Regions from separate parts of the Caldalkalibacillus horti genome, predicted to be linked through region 3. Evidence: riboswitches for the same ligand, from Rfam matches in the RefSeq annotation. Region 3 holds a riboswitch; each other region holds the start of a gene.

Region 1 (4,200 bases), on a different contig from region 3:
GTTCGCCCTGCCCTTGAAGCGGCTAAGAGTATGGCTATGGAATCTCAGATACAAGCAGATGTACTAGATTTGCGGACACTTTATCCAATGGATGAAGAGGCTATTACAAAGTCTGTTGAAAAAACGGGAAGAGTGATTATCGTGCATGAAGGGCACAGGACAGGTGGAGTAGGGGCAGAAATTATATCTTTGATCAATGACCAAGCTTTATTTTCGCTTAGAGCGCCGATTGAACGTGTGACTGGCTTTGATGTACATGTCCCACTATTTGCTTTAGAGGATGATTATGTTCCTTCTGTTGAACGAATTAAAAAGGGCATCGCTAAGGTGATGACGTTTTAAACGAGAGAAAGAGTGAAGCGATGCTAATCAAAAGGAGGGATATACTTGTTTGACATGAAGCTGCATGATATTGGAGAGGGCATGACAGAAGGAGAGGTTGTCAGAATTCTAGTACAGCCTGGGGACAGGATTCAAGCTGATCAGCCTGTGCTAGAAGTGCAAACGGATAAGGTGTGTGCAGAGCTACCTGCTCCTGTTGGGGGTAAGGTAGTCGAAATCCTAGTACAAGTCGGAGATGTCATGCGTGTAGGAAGTACCTTAATTAAGATTGAGGAGCACAGTCAAGAACAAGCCGAAGAACGAGCCAAAGTGCAGGCAGAAGTTCAAGATGAAGTGCAAGTCCCTTTAGAGACAACACACCTTTCAGTAAAAGAAGATAATAGCAAGCATCCTTCACAACTCAAAAATGTAAAGGCGGCCCCATATACTAGAAAAATGGCCAGAGATTACGGTATTAATATTGAAACTCTCCAAGGAACTGGTCCATATGGAAGGATTACCATTGATGATGTCGCTAGATATGCTAGTGAACATGGCAAAAGTGAAGCTTTTGGGGAAGTAGCAACAACAACTATTGCTCATCAACAGAAAAATGCAGATACCACATTCGAACCTACCATTTCATCTAGCATGCCTGAAGTTATCCCTTTTACTGGTAGGCGTAAGCAAATAGCACATAAAATGAGTCAATCCATGCTAACTATCCCGCATGTTACCCACTTTGATCGAATAGATTTCACTCAGCTTCAGGAGCTCAGAGAACAGTACCATAAGGATACGCAAGGTTCATCTACTAATCTAGCTGGAGAGTATATCAACCAAGAGCGGTTGTCAGTCATGGCTTTTATTATTAAAGCACTGGCGATGAGTCTAGACCAATTTCGTATCTTTAATGCGAAGCTTAATGAGGAAAAAGGAGAAATTAGCATAGAGTCTCATGTGAATGTTGGGATCGCCGTTCATACAGACGAAGGACTAATTGTTCCTGTCTTACACCATGCTGAAAATCTCAGTATTTTTGATATTAATGAGCAAATGAAGCAGCTTACTTACCGAGCGCAGCATAATCAACTGCAAGCCAGTGATTTGCGTGGAGGGACAATCACAATAAGCAATGTAGGGCCTATAGGTGGAATGTTTGCTACCCCTATTATTAATTATCCAGAGGTCGCCTTGTTGGCTTTTCATCAGCTTGAGGATATGCCAGTTGTCAGAAATAAAGAGATCGTCATTCGTTCAATGATGAATTTTTCCATGTCCTTTGATCATCGAGTAGCAGATGGGGTTACCGCTGTACAGTTTACGAATCAAATGAAACGGATGCTTGAGAACCCGTTATCTCTTTTTTCTAAGCTAATCTAATTTAACCTAACTTCTTTATTAACTAACTGTCTTTACGTAGCATGTAAAGGCGGTTTTATTTTGTCTTCAGGGTAAGAAAGACAATTGCTTCACACAAGAAAAAAACATAGAATTAATATAGGCTGATAACGTTTCCAAGTAAGATGCAGTAGAACGGAGAGATGATACATGAACTCAAATTTTAGACTGAAATTAACAAGTATTATGATCCTATTTGCTATTATTGTCTCTTTAACTATTGCCGCCATGGACTATCGTCGATTAAAGGAGCAGGTGCCTTTAACTCATAGCTAGGCTAAGAAAAGAAAAAATAACCTTGATAAACAAATGAACATAGTATAAGATGAGAATAATCTAAAAATTATCATATATTTGATTGTGCATCATATTGATAATCATGAGAAAGTGTTTAGAACCTGTTTATGTAGCAAAGCTATATGTGTTCTAAGCATTCTTATCCAGAGAGGTGGAGGGACTGGCCCGTAGAAGCCTCAGCAACCAGTCAATACGTTGACCAGGTGCTAATTCCAGCAAGCAGCTTAAAAGGTTGTAGTGTTGTTTAAATAATAGCAGCAACTCACCAAACCTTTTGTGCATGCTTGATAGATAAGAAGAAGCGATTTTTAATAAAAGAGGGAAAGAAAAGACAATGTAAAGAGGTTCAATCAAAGGATTCCTCTAGTTGTCACTTCCGTACACTCCTCTTTTTATCTTTAGGAATCATCGCCTTCTTCTTTGGAAGAAGGCTTTTTATATTTTGAAGCCTTCTTACAAGCAAAGCTACAAGGATTGACTAATAATTAGGAGGCTATTGAAAATGAGTAAAAAACAAGAGGAATATCGATGTAGAACCCAACTAGTCCAGCTAGGTAATGGTAAAGATCCACGCACTGGAGCCGTTAACCCCCCTATCCATTTGTCCACCGCTTATCGTCATGAAGGGATTGGGCAATCCTCAGGGTATGATTACGTCCGAACAGGTAATCCTACCAGGCAAATTGTAGAAGAAGGAATAGCCAATTTAGAAGCAGGAGACCAAGGCTTTGCCTGTAGCTCTGGTATGGCTGCCATCCACACATTATTTTCCATTTTTGAGCAAGGTGATGAGATTATTGCTTCTCTTGATCTTTACGGAGGAACGTACCGTTTATTTGAGCAAGGCTGGCGCAATTGGGGACTAACGTTTCATTACGTAGACCCTAGAGATGTGACCGAACTGGAAGGTCGGATCAATGCTAAGACAAAAGCTATTTTCATTGAAACGCCTACAAATCCGTTAATGCAAACCGTTGATATTGGAGAGGTTAGCCAGATAGCAAAGAAACATGATGTTTTACTTATAGTAGACAATACATTCTATACCCCTCTTCTTCAAAGACCAATTGAGGAAGGAGCGGATATTGTTGTCCATAGTGCAACGAAATATCTAGGGGGACATAATGATGTGTTAGCTGGTTTAATCGTAGCCAAGGGAAAGGAGCTTTGTGAAAAGCTTGCCCTTTATCATAACGGAATTGGTGCCGTCCTTTCACCCTTCGACTCCTGGCTACTCATTAAGGGAATGAAGACGCTAAGCCTTAGAATAGAAGCTCATGCGTCAAACGCCAAGAGGCTAGCCCAAGTGTTAAGTGAGCATGAGGCAGTGGAAGAGATTCTCTACCCTGGTCAGGGAGGAATGCTTTCCTTTCGATTAAGGCGTAGTGAATGGGTTGATCCTTTTTTAAGGAGTCTCAAGCTGATTACTTTTGCTGAAAGCTTAGGTGGTGTAGAAAGCTTTATTACGTATCCATTCACCCAAACTCATGCAGACATTCCAGAGGAAACAAGAATTCAGAATGGAATTTGTAAAAAGCTGTTACGCTTTTCCGTAGGTATAGAGCATGTGGAGGACTTAGTAGGAGATATTCAGCAAGCATTAGCACAGGTCTTAAGCTTGGAGCTTACGAATGAGGGGGTTAACATCCATGGCTAAGCAAACGTATGATTTTCAAACAAAACTCCTGCACAATGATCATAAAATAGAGAAGTATACTGGTGCGGTCAGTGTACCCATCTATCACGCTTCTACCTATCATCAATGGGATGTGGAGCAGCCTGGTGAATATGATTATGCTCGCTCAGGTAATCCAACTAGAGCAGCGTTAGAGCAAACGATAGCTGAGCTAGAAGGTGGTTCGAGAGGCTTTGCCTTTGCTTCAGGTATGGCCGCTATTACAACTGCTTTCTTCTTACTATCTAAAGGCGATCATGTCTTAATTTGTGATGATGTATATGGTGGAACATACAGAATGATTACTAAGGTCCTTAGTCGATTTGGGATTGAGCATAGCTTTGTAGACATGAGTAATGTAGACGAAGTCGAAGCTAGTATAAAGCCCAACACCAAGGTGTTATATATAGAAACACCATCTAACCCTTTGCTTAAAGTGACTGATTTGAAGGCGATTGTCCGACTGGCTAAGAAGTATGATTGCTTAACCTTTGTAGACAATACCT
Region 2 (4,200 bases), on a different contig from region 3:
TAATACTCTAATTCATAGCTATTAATCATTTTGCTTCATTTATCTGAAGCTCTACAATGTTATGGTTTTGAAATAGCTCAGCTAAGCCTTGCTTATAGTTTCCACGGACGATTCCTTTTTCCGTTATAATGGCTGTCACCAAATGGCTAGGAGTGACATCAAAGGCTGGGTTGAAGGTTTGGATGCCCGCTGGAGCAACAGGGATTTCAGAGATGTGAGTAATTTCAGTTCCTTCACGCTCCTCAATCGGAATGTCTGCTCCTTGCTCTGTATTTAGATCAATGGATGAAAGAGGTGCAGCAACATAAAAAGGAATATTGTGGGCCTTAGCCAATACAGCTAACCCATATGTTCCTATTTTATTTGCTACATCACCATTGGCTGCTACACGATCTGTCCCTACAATTACGGCTTGAATCCAGCCCTTTTGCATGACACTAGCAGCCATATTATCGCATATCAATGTAACGTCAATTCCCGCCTGCTGAAGTTCAAAAGCAGTCAAGCGTGATCCTTGCAGAACGGGGCGTGTCTCATCAGCATAAACTTTGATATTCCAGCCCTTTTCCTGAGCTAAATAAAAGGGAGCCGTTGCTGTTCCATATCTTGCTGTGGCTAAGCTACCAGCATTACAATGAGTAAGTACCCCTATGCCATCCTCAAAGAGGGTTAAGGCATGTTCACCGATGGATCGACAAACATTTTCATCCTCTTGTTGAATAAGACGTGCTTCCTCTAACACTAGCTGGATTAGTTCTGGAGGACTAATCTCAGGGTGGTTAAAGGCTTTCGTTTTGATTCGCTCAAGTGCCCATACTAGGTTGATAGCGGTGGGTCTTGAGCTAGCTAAATAGCTTGCCTGCTCAGTGATAAGCTGTTCTAGTTCCCTCCGACTGGCGTTTTGTGCGTGCCGGATACCTAGATATAAGCCATACGCTGCTGTCATTCCAATGGCTGGAGCACCTCTTACCTGTAAGGATTTAATAGCTTCCCAAGACTCTTCAATGGTACGAATGAACAGATACTCAATATGTCTTGGTAGCCTTGTTTGGTCAATTAAGATAAGCTGGTCTAGCTCTTTATCCCACTGAACCGAAGCGAGTGGCTGTGTCATGCTGCTTTTCCTCCCATTGCTGAAATGATGATCGTATAGGTGCAGAAATCGATTGTTCCTTAGCCCACTTCTGGCGATGAAGAATGAGCTGTTGTCCTACGTATAAGGAAAGCTTCTCAGCGTAAGCTCTTTCCGTGTCATCCACTATAGTATCTAAGTCAGCTACGTGGGCTAAGCCGACAACTCTACGGATAACCTTACATCCTGCAAAGCCTAAGGCATCCTCTTTAACTTGTTGAATAAATTGCTGAACAAATGCCTCGTTTCTAAGGGATGGATCAGTAGCCTGTGATAGGCTAAGCAGGGTAAATTGCTGCTCGAAAACGTCCCAAATTTGATGAATAGATTCAAGCAGATACTGCTGATAGACATTTCGTTGCTCCACATTTTTAATACGCACCTCTTGAGCTGCAAAATTCAGGACGAAGTTAGCAAAGACAGCGCCGATATCAAATCCTATTGGTCCGAAATAAGCAAATTCAGGATCAATGACTTTAGTGCTTGCCGATGTCACAAAAATACTTCCTGTGTGTAAATCTCCATGAATTAACGCTTCTGTAGCGGTTAGAAATTTGTATTTTAATTGGGCTACTTGACCTTTTAGCTCTTGATTCACCCAAAGCTCCTTAACCTGTTCCTCAATCAGTGGATTAAAGGAATTTTTTTCAGCATTATAGTAGGGGTCTGTGAACACAAGATCCTCTGTTATTTTACACAGGTCAGGATTGATAAACTCGGCTAGCTTTTGCTTTTTTACTTCTGGCGCTAAGAAAAAGTCAGACTGATAAAATGTTGTATGGGCGATAAAGTGTCCGATATGCTTAGCAAATTCCGGATACGTTTTCGCTTCAATGAGTCCCTTGCGTAGGATAATATGGTCGGACAAATCCTCCATAATCGTTAAAGATAGCTCCTTATCGAAATGATATACCTTTGGTACTAGTCCAGGTAAAATTTCATGCTGAAGCTGAAGTGCTTCGGATTCAATCCTTGCTCTGTCTAAGGAAAGCGGCCAGGATTCTCCTACCACACGAGCATAGGGTAGTGCCTGCTTAAAAATAACGGAACGATCTGACTTTTTATCCTGTAGATGAAAAACAAGATTAAGATTCCCGTCTCCAATTTCTCTTGAGGTTAGCTGTGCTCCTTGTTCAAACAGCCCTGGGATACCAAGAGCGTATTCCTTTGCTTCTTCTTCTGATAATGCACGATAAGCCATATTTTTAGCCCCCTAAACGAAAAATTTCCAAAAAACGAATAGCGATATAAACATTTGAGCATATAAAAAGCCTCTTCCTGAGGAAGAGGCGTAAGCGCTAATGAGCTGTTCCGCACTCTTATCTCTCAGGATTAAATAATCCTGCAGGATGTAGCACCGTGCCATATTCGTGTGTATTCACGAACCTCTTGTTTGTAAATCAATTCTTTTCTACAACAAGTGGCACCACGGTAGTTGTGGTATACGGTCGGTTGCCGGGCGTCATCGGGCCAGTCCCTCAGCCTTCTCTGGATAAGAATAGCAATATTTATTTACTTGTATTTTGTAAAACATCATACATGGAGACTAGGTTATCTGTCAATGAATTTTTTAAAAATTATTCCTTTTTCATTTTCTGCTTTACATTTCTCTCAAAATGACTATAGTTGAAAAGTAAAGAGGTGAGCAAATGAGGAAGAGCTTTCAAATTCAACCAGCAAAGCGTATGGATGCTTTGCCTACACAATTCTTTGCTAGCCTAGTAGCAAAGGTGCAGAACAAAGTCAATCAAGGGTGTGATGTGATTAATTTAGGGCAGGGTAATCCGGATCTGCCAACCCCTTCACATATAGTAAATGCGTTACAGGAAGCAGCAGAAAATCCGCTATACCACAAGTATTCCCCCTTTCAAGGCTATCCATTTTTGAAGGAGGCTATTGCTGAATTTTACCGTAGAGAATATCAGGTCGATATTGATCCTGAAACGGAGGTAGCCATATTATTTGGTGGGAAATCTGGATTAATTGAGGTTAGTCAGTGTTTATTAAATCCAGGAGATTCGTGTCTGGTTCCAGATCCAGGCTATCCGGATTATTGGTCGGGAATAGCACTAGCTGAGGCCAAGATGTCTTACATGCCACTTCGACCTGAAAATCAGTTTTTACCAGATTATAAGGAAATCGGGCAGGAGGCTCTGGATGAAGCTAAGCTTATGTTCTTGAATTATCCGAATAATCCAACGGCATCCGTAGCGACAGCAGATTTTTTCCGTGAAACGGTGGACCTAGCCTATGATCATTCGATTGCTGTTGTGCATGACTTTGCTTATGGAGCGATTGGCTTTGATGGGAAGAAGCCCATTAGCTTTTTGCAGACTCCTGGAGCGAAAGAAGTGGGTATAGAAATTTACACATTATCTAAAACCTACAATATGGCCGGTTGGCGTGTGGGCTTTGCCCTAGGAAATAAAGAGATGATCCGTTTAATTAATCTGCTACAGGATCATCAATTTGTCAGTTTGTTTGGAGGAATTCAGGCAGCTGCTGCAACGGCCCTGTTAGACTCTCAGGGCTGTGTAGAACAGCTGGTCCAAACGTACGAAAACAGGCGCAATTCCTTTTTTGCACAACTAGATCAGATGGGCTGGAAGGCAACTCCTTCAGAGGGCTCCTTTTTCGCTTGGTTACCTGTTCCTACTGGATTTACGTCAGCCAGCTTTGCCGATCTGCTTTTGGAGGAGGCTCATATTGTAGTTGCACCGGGAATTGGCTTTGGTCAGCAGGGTGATGCCTTTGTTCGGGTAGGCCTATTGACCGATGAGGATCGAGCAAGAGAAGCGATAAAAAGGGTTGAACAATTAGGAATCTTTCATGTAACATGAGAATTAATTTCTTTGATGTGAGGCTATGAATTCTTTTTACATTGTCATAGAGTAAATCACCTATGGATTTTATCTAGAAACGTGAATTTAATTTACGGTTTTTTGTTAATGTGGGAGGGGAATTGATGAGTACAGAGCTAGTGGTTGCTACGTATCTAGTCTTCGATGCCAAGGGAGATTTTGAGAAAAAAGCAGAGAAAATAGCGATTGGTTTGACGGTAGGCTCTT
Region 3 (4,200 bases):
CACGAATGAAGGCGAATTTAGAGCGGTTAATATTCAAAATCAGCAAGGATGTCGGGTTGGTGATGAAGTACCCATACCCCATGTTCATATCGTTGAAAAAGTAAAACCACGTAAAAGCAGAAAAAGCTTTAGGGCCCCCTTGATTGTAGCGGCCTCATTTCTTTTTGTTTTTGTCTCTGTTTTTGCTTTTGGTGCATTATTCCAAGAAGACGAAGCCATTGCTTTTGTAAGCTTGGATATCAACCCTAGTGTTGAAATTAGTATTGATCGTGATTTTAATGTTTTGAGCATTACTGGTTGGAATCAGGAAGGGTTAAAATTAATAGATTATCTTGATGATGAACTAGGAAAGCACCTCGATTACGTAGCATTTGATATTATCAAGGCGGCTAAAAATCTAGGTTATTTAAATGGGAATCATGATATTTTATTATCCACTACTTTCCTAAGTGAATCGACTCAGAAGCAGTTTGATATGGGGCTAGATAAAATTTATGATGGGCTAGAGGATAAGGTGCTAGACCAGGCTTTTCATGAGCATGAAACAGGAAGTCAGGAAGAGAATCAGGTACCCTTAACCGTTTCGAACAGAGGCGGGACTATCATAGAGCAGGATGAAGACCCATCTATATCCATTCATCGTATGGTTACCACCTACGACGATCGTGAAGAAGCTTTAAAACATGGTATCTCACCTGCAAGATATGTTATATACTTAGCTGCACTAGAGCAAGGACTTGAGCTTGAGATCGGTGAACTCAAGGAGATGGCTATTTCTCAGATTGCTCAGAGAGTAGGTGGTCTCGAACTGGCTATTGGAAATAGCTTCTTTGAGAACATATATAGAAGGAATCTGCCAGAAGAGCCAACTCTGCCAGAAGAGTCCGAGGAAGAAGTGGAATGGGCTCTAGAGGAAGAGGAAGAACTAGAGGAAGCCATCGTTGATGCTACTGAACCGGAAAAGCCACCGGTCGTTGAACCACCAACAGTTGTGCCACCTGCGCCTAGCAATCCGAGTCCTAATCAAGGCAATCAGGATAATGACAAGGATAAAGGAAAAGACAAAGACAATGACAAAGGTAGTAAGGAATTAGCTACCAATAAGCCTGATGACATTGACAAAGGCGAGGATGAGGAAAAAGAGACAGCAACAGATCGTCCTGATAAAGATTCTAAGAATCTACAGACAAACGGTAAAAAGGATGATCAAGACAAAGAAGAGAAGGATAAAGATTCGAAGGAAGATAAAGACGAGAAAAAGGACAGCGATACGAAATTTGCTAATGACAGAGACTCCAACGATCAAGGTCAAGATGAAGATTCAAGAGGCACAGTGAGAGATGATCGTAATAAGGATAGAGGTACGGCAAATGATCCACCTGGTAATGATACAGGTATCGCAGATGACAAAATAACAGATGATGGTATTGATCGAAATGTACCTGATAAAAATATTAATAACAAAGAGCTAGATAAAGGGATAAAAGACGATAATAAACAAAATATACAGGATCATTTTTTTAACAATGATCATCGTCAACAAGCAAAACAGGATATTTAATATTTACAAATTTTCTTTCCTGTGGTAATATCAATACACAATTGAATTGAACGTAAAAACTCTTATCAAGAGTGGTGGAGGGACTGGCCCTATGAAACCCGGCAACCGCCGATCCAACTGGAATCGGAAAGGTGCCAAATCCTGCGAAGATGATGTCTTCGAAAGATGAGTGGATGAGAACGTTAATCTTATCCTTCGGCTTTTGAAGCTGAGGGATTTTTTGTTTTTTCTTAAACCTAAGAGAAGCTATTGGTAATGGTGTATGCTCATTTTATTCTTTCTTTTCTTAGATTAAACACATAAGGCAGTTACCAAGATAGAATTGGTAAGCTGCTAGGATTTCCTGATGTTTATACCCTTAGTAAACATATTGGAAAAATTAGAATAATACACATTAGGAGTTTAACTATGCGTCATACTCCTTTGTACGAAGTGCAGAGTATGAGAGGGAAATGAATCTGACATACTCTTTAACAGGAAGCAGGTGAGACAAATGATTGAAATTAAAGGTGTTGCAAAGCTATTTAAATCAGGTCAAAAAAAGATTAAGGCTGTTGATCAGGTAAGCCTTAACGTTGAGAAGGGTGAAATTTTTGGCGTTATTGGATACAGCGGGGCAGGGAAAAGCACATTAATCAGAATGATTAATCAGCTTGAACGTCAGACAGAGGGAGAAATTTGGATAGATGGAGTTCCTATCAGTCGTTTATCGTCTAGAGATCTGCGAGTTAAAAGGCAGAAGATAGGGATGATCTTTCAGCATTTTAATCTCCTTTGGTCACGAACCGTTTTTGATAATATCGCATTACCATTAGAGGTTGCTAATGTTCCTAAGTCGGTTAGGCAGGAGCGTGTGCACGAGCTTATTCGTTTAGTTGGCCTAGAGGGTAAAGAACAGCAATACCCTTCTCAGCTTAGTGGAGGTCAAAAGCAGCGTGTAGGGATTGCTAGAGCGCTAGCCAATCAACCCACTGTTTTACTTTGTGATGAAGCTACGTCCGCCTTGGATCCAAAAACAACAGATTCCATTCTTGAATTGCTAAAGGATATTAACCAGAAGCTAGGGCTAACGATTATCCTAATTACTCATGAGATGCATGTCATTCAAAAGATATGTGACCGTGTAGCTGTTATGGAGGAGGGAAGGGTAGTCGAGCTTGGTCAGGTTCTTCAGGTCTTTAAAGAGCCTAAGCAGCAAATCACAAAGGATTTTGTCAAACAGATTACTGAATCAAGTGAAGCCTTGGAGGCTCAAGCGGAATGGAATATTGCAGAAGGAAAGGTTGTGCAGTGTCACTTCTTAGTACAGACTTCCGGGCAGCCCATTCTTTCAAAATTAATAAGAAGCTGTGATGTTGATGTGAATGTCGTTCAAGGAAAGATAAATAAATTGAAGGATTCCTCATACGGTACGCTGTTTTTACATCTGACAGGTTCTGAGGCTGAGATCAATAGGGCGATTCAATTTCTTCAGGAGCAGCAGGTAGAAGTGGAAGTGTTAGTAGGATGATGAATTGGTTAGAGCAGGTTTTACCGAATGTGTATTGGGATACGATTTGGGAAGGAGTTGTAGAAACCCTCTATATGACGGGTGTATCGCTTCTTTTTACAGCTCTATTGGGTATTCCTTTAGGAATTTTGCTTTATATGACGGCTAAGGGGAACCCTTGGGAAAGCCAGATTTTTTATAAATCAGCAGGATTTGTGGTTAATGTCCTACGATCTATCCCTTTTATTATTCTAATTATTATCCTGATGCCCTATGTGCGCATTATTATAGGAAGTGGAATTGGGACATCAGCAGCGATTCCCGCTCTAGTTGTTTCTTCTGCTCCCTTTTACGCACGATTAGTGGAGATAGGGCTTCGAGAAATTCCAAAAGGGGTTGTCGAGGCGGCTAAAGCGATGGGTGCTAGCAATCTAAAGATCATTTATAAAGTTTTACTTCCTGAATCCTTGCCTGCTATTGTCTCAGGTCTTACGGTAACTGGAATTGCACTTATAGGCTATACGGCTATGGCAGGGGTCATTGGTGCAGGAGGATTAGGGTATATCGCTTATCGTTATGGGTTCCAAGGTAATAATTTGGAGATAACTCTTGTAGCTACCGTAATCATTGTGATTCTTGTGCAGCTCATTCAATCGGTAGGAGATCTTATTGTCAAGCAGATAGATAAGCGCTAAGCAAGCAATGAGGTTTTTATACTTTCAGAATTTATAAGCTCAAAGGTAGATAGTATAAGATAAACTAAGGCTTTTGCCAAAACTTGGCGATAAGCCAAGTTTTTCTAATATAATTAATTCAGATAAAAGAGGAGTAGGTCAGATGTTAAAAAGAAAAGGATTTATATTATTAGCACTACTACTAATTGTTTCATTAGTTGCAGTAGCTTGTGGTCAAGGTGAGGAATCAGCACCAAATGAGGAGCAGAATCAAGGAGAAACTCCGTCAGAAGGTACGGAGGAGAACACGAATGAAACAGAAACTCAGGTGCTTAAGGTTGGAGCTACAGCTGTTCCACATGCTGAAATTTTAGAAGAAGTGGTTGCTCCATTATTAGAAGAGCAAGGAATTAGCTTAGAGGTTACTGTATTCCAGGATTATATCCTACCGAACAAAAACTTGTTTGAGGGAGATT
Region 4 (4,200 bases), on a different contig from region 3:
TACAAATCATACAAGCTCACGAGCCAAGCGCTTGCGCTCCTCCTCCTGAGCTTGTATGATTTGTAAGCCCATTTGCTGATGCTGCTGGGCATCCTCTAGCAGATCGGCCATCTGCTTAATATCATAGGAGAAGTAGTTAATCACCACGCTGATCTGAGTGAGAATACTTTCTGCTCGCTGAACGGTATCTTGTACACTTCTCAAACGAAATTGAAGCTCATCTCTTTTTTCACGTAGCTGGTTTTCCTTTTCCTGCAGAATGGAACGCTCAAGCTGAATGTTACTTGCGTTTTCATACGCCTTGCGAATGTCTTCTTCTTTGTAGATTCGAAAGTTTTTACTGACCTCTGAAAGCTTAAGTCGAGCAATACGCATCTGTTTATCAAGCCTGTCACTGGTTTTGATAACCTGCAGGACATCACGCTTGATCGTTTCAATTTCATAAAGCAGATCCTGCATTTCGCGCCTTGACTGCTCAGCGATTTCAAAGATTTGATTTTTACACTGTTCCATAGAGTCCAGTGTTTTTTCAATCACACCATCAATTATTGAAACGTTGGTAGACATACGTTTACCTCCCTTCGCTTTCATCCGATGAGAGCCCCCATCTTCATTCAGTGACTTTATGCCTATAACATGCTGTGTTTTTCTAGCAGCGGGACTATGGTGTGAATCCATCCATTACTCTCTTACAGTATACTTCATAAAATTACCTGCATAAATGATATTTTTGATTTATCGTGACATTTTTACTATACCTAATAACCCATACGTTGCGCAAGGTAAAAATCGTTAAATTACGAAAATATTTTTTGAATATTATATAGTTTTAGACTAATTATAGCGTACTTTTTTAAAATTGTAAGGAATTTTTGTCGAAATTCGTCATATTTTTTTACAATTCATTTCAATTCAAATTAGAAATAAAGGATGATTTATAAAAAAATCTATCTAGTTTTTCCCATCTTTTGAGATAGGAGAACTAGATAGATATTAAATGAGAAGGTGCATGTCTTCAATACTGAACATTACACCTCCTATGTTCTGCAATTTTTGTTATTTTTGAGCTAATGCTTGAAGTGCTTGCACTTTATCTGTATTTTCCCAAGGGACATTTAAGTCTGTACGGCCAAAGTGTCCGTAAGCAGCCGTTTGGCGATAGATTGGACGACGCAAATCTAGCTCCTTAATAATACCTGCAGGGCGTAGGTCGAATGTCTTACGCACGATCTCAGCAAGCTCATCATCGGAGAGCTTCCCTGTACCAAACGTATCGACAGCGATAGAAACAGGCTGTGCCACTCCAATCGCATACGCCACCTGTACTTCAACCTTATCGGCTAAATCAGCAGCTACGATGTTTTTCGCTACGTAACGAGCAGCATAAGCGGCAGAGCGGTCCACTTTCGTTGGATCCTTACCGGAAAATGCTCCGCCTCCATGACGAGCATATCCACCGTACGTGTCTACAATAATTTTACGGCCAGTTAGACCTGCATCTCCTTGAGGTCCACCAATAACAAAGCGGCCAGTAGGGTTAATAAAATATTTCGTATTCCCGTCCAACCACTCTGCTGGAACGGTAGGAATGATTACTTTTTCCATTAAGTCCTTTTTGATTTGCTCTTGGCTAGCCTCTGGATGATGCTGTGTAGAAATAACGATCGTATCTATACGTACAGGCTGATTTTGATCATCATATTCAACCGTTACTTGAGTTTTTGCATCTGGACGAAGATAATCAATCGTTTCATCCTTTCTCACTTCACTAAGACGGCGAGCTAGCTTATGAGAAAGAGAAATAGGTAATGGCATAAGCTCAGGTGTTTCTTTACAAGCAAAGCCAAACATAAGTCCCTGATCTCCAGCACCGATAGCTTCGATTTCTTTATCTGTCATACTACCTTCACGTGCTTCAAGAGCTTGATTCACCCCTTGAGCAATATCTGGAGACTGCTCATTGATCGCAGTAAGTACAGAGCAGGTTTCAGCATCAAAGCCATACTTCGCTCTTGTATATCCAATTTCTTTAATCGTTTGACGAACCAGCTTTGGAATATCTACATAACATTCTGTTGTAATCTCACCTGCAACTAGAACCAATCCTGTACTCACAGAGACCTCACACGCTACACGAGCGTTTGGATCTTTTTCAAGAATAGCGTCTAAAATCACATCCGAGATCTGATCACACATTTTATCTGGATGTCCCTCTGTTACAGATTCTGAAGTAAATAAACGATGGCCTTTCTTTAAGGTCATTTCTTGCATTCCTCCCTTTCACTAACCAGTTGTATTTATCTGAAGCTAAGCTTAACCGATACTCATTTCTCATCTGTAAAGACTGCAGCTTTTTCAAGGAAATGAAAAAACACCTTTCCTTGAGGAAAAGGCGTAGCCTGTGTGGTTACAAACGTCCTTTTACCTCTTATCTTTCAGAAAATGCACGTTGCTTCAAAAATGTGCATTCCTGCAGGTTAGCACCTTTCTTCTTTCGTATCGTTGTTTGGAAAGCAAATTAGATTTCATCTGGCAGCTAAGTGATACTGATTCGCCTTAAAAATTTGCTTTGCCTCTAAAAGCATGAAATTCGCTTTTTTAACGTATACTGGTAGAGAAGGTTGCCGAGTGTCATTGGGCCTGTCCCTCACACTAACTCAGGATAAGAGTATCCGTGTCACGACATATCCTATCTTATTTTAGGTTAGCTGTCAACGTATTATTCTTGAGGACTGACAACAGAGGAATTTTAGGTAAAGAGGATATTTTTTCTAAAATGTTTAGCCAATTTGGTTTGAACCTGATGAAAAGTATAGTACAATAACGGTACGACTGAATGGGGGGATACTTTTGGTTCATAAACTAGACAGCTTGTATGCAGAAGTTGAGATTAAGAGATATGTCCTCCATGAGAAGGTGAAGGTCTATCAGGACTTTTCTCATCCAGATATCGTAGAAATTAGCCAAGAGCTTGATATTTTGTTAAATGAAATCAATGAACTTGAACGTCAAAAATAAAGCGTTCCTAACTACTTAATCGTTAGGAACGCTTTTTGTCTATTAATTTTTTGGAGCCTCCGGGGTCTGGTTCGCTACCGTCTTCTTTTTACCCTTCGCCTGTCCAAAGATAATCCAAGAAAGAGGAGTCAGTTGAACGAGATAGACGATGAGCCAGGAAACAAATAATGCAGCCGACCAGGCACCCAAGATTTGTAGATGAAACACAATCGGTATTTCAGACGCTTCTACATATTTTCTCCAGAAGTATAAGACCATCGGATGGATCAGATAGATTCCAAAGGAAACTAGGCCTAGCTTAGCCAATACACTTCTCCATAGTCTTGGAGCTTTATGAATAAACCACAAAGCGACGTAATAGAGCATCAGGACCGAAATCAGTGTGTACATATTCCAGCCAAACTCATACCATCGTGAATTAAACCAATCTCCGTACTTATACGCCGGATAGTGGATATAAGCATGAAACGCTCCGCTAGCTAGCCAAGCAAGGGTCACAATAGGAACCATTAGCTTAGCCTTCTTCTTTAACCACGCTGTCACCGATTCATAGTAAACCCCAACAAAAGCACCGAGCGTATAATAACTCAGATAGGATAACGCTATACTGCCTTTGTATGTCACTTTAACCTCAGCTAGGTTGTTATAGAAGAAGAAGCCCCATTGCCCTAAAAAGCCGATTAAGAAAATCCACTTAACCAAGCCTTTTTGCTTTTGTAGCAGCAGTAATAGTAATGGGAATATAATATAAAATTGAATGCTAATAATAACAAAGTACAAATGAGCGTGTGCTTTCCCCCATAATAGATCATGCCCCAAAAAGCGAGACCAATCGAAGTTCTGCACCCCGTCCATGTTTTCAAAACCACCTGTTAAACGAAGCATGTAAAACGCAACCGACCACAGCAAATAAGGGACAATAATAAAGCTCAGCCGCTGTGAATAGAAATGCTGCAGGCGCTCTCTGTTGAGCGTCCGATGATAATACGTATAAAAGAGAACAAGGCTGCTTAGAAAAATAAACGTAGGCGTTCCCAGCTTCCCAAACTTATTTAGGATGAGGTAGAGGGGGTACGCTCTAGAATGCTCCGCCAATTCTACCATCGGAAAGGACGTTGCATGAACGAAAAGAACACCTAATATCGCTAAGCCACGAACCAGATCAATCTCTTCAATATACTT

The links. A riboswitch is a leader RNA that binds a small molecule or an ion and turns the genes downstream of it on or off. The one in region 3 is predicted to bind S-adenosylmethionine.
Region 1: it holds a riboswitch for S-adenosylmethionine, as region 3 does, so the genes downstream of both, J2S11_RS12805 (methionine biosynthesis PLP-dependent protein) here and J2S11_RS01705 (methionine ABC transporter ATP-binding protein) in region 3, are expected to answer to the same signal.
Region 2: it holds a riboswitch for S-adenosylmethionine, as region 3 does, so the genes downstream of both, mtnK (S-methyl-5-thioribose kinase) here and J2S11_RS01705 (methionine ABC transporter ATP-binding protein) in region 3, are expected to answer to the same signal.
Region 4: it holds a riboswitch for S-adenosylmethionine, as region 3 does, so the genes downstream of both, metK (methionine adenosyltransferase) here and J2S11_RS01705 (methionine ABC transporter ATP-binding protein) in region 3, are expected to answer to the same signal.

Annotation. Positions count from the first base shown of each region.
Region 1 is NZ_JAUSTY010000010.1:75,005-79,204, forward strand. It holds gene J2S11_RS12790 (alpha-ketoacid dehydrogenase subunit beta) at 1-342, shown strand, start outside; gene J2S11_RS12795 (dihydrolipoamide acetyltransferase family protein) at 397-1,704, shown strand; gene J2S11_RS12800 (hypothetical protein) at 1,873-1,998, shown strand; SAM riboswitch class I at 2,156-2,257, shown strand; gene J2S11_RS12805 (methionine biosynthesis PLP-dependent protein) at 2,522-3,676, shown strand; gene metC (cystathionine beta-lyase) at 3,669-4,200, shown strand, end outside.
Region 2 is NZ_JAUSTY010000009.1:137,442-141,641, forward strand. It holds gene mtnA (S-methyl-5-thioribose-1-phosphate isomerase) at 26-1,114, opposite strand; gene mtnK (S-methyl-5-thioribose kinase) at 1,080-2,333, opposite strand; SAM riboswitch class I at 2,449-2,631, opposite strand; gene J2S11_RS12210 (pyridoxal phosphate-dependent aminotransferase) at 2,782-3,972, shown strand; gene J2S11_RS12215 (2,3-diketo-5-methylthiopentyl-1-phosphate enolase) at 4,098-4,200, shown strand, end outside.
Region 3 is NZ_JAUSTY010000001.1:365,059-369,258, reverse strand. It holds gene J2S11_RS01710 (anti-sigma factor domain-containing protein) at 1-1,561, shown strand, start outside; SAM riboswitch class I at 1,621-1,733, shown strand; gene J2S11_RS01705 (methionine ABC transporter ATP-binding protein) at 2,055-3,071, shown strand; gene J2S11_RS01700 (methionine ABC transporter permease) at 3,068-3,745, shown strand; gene J2S11_RS01695 (MetQ/NlpA family ABC transporter substrate-binding protein) at 3,888-4,200, shown strand, end outside.
Region 4 is NZ_JAUSTY010000008.1:83,719-87,918, forward strand. It holds gene J2S11_RS10995 (hypothetical protein) at 7-567, opposite strand; gene metK (methionine adenosyltransferase) at 1,057-2,262, opposite strand; SAM riboswitch class I at 2,426-2,669, opposite strand; gene J2S11_RS11005 (aspartyl-phosphate phosphatase Spo0E family protein) at 2,851-3,018, shown strand; gene J2S11_RS11010 (acyltransferase) at 3,061-4,200, opposite strand, start outside.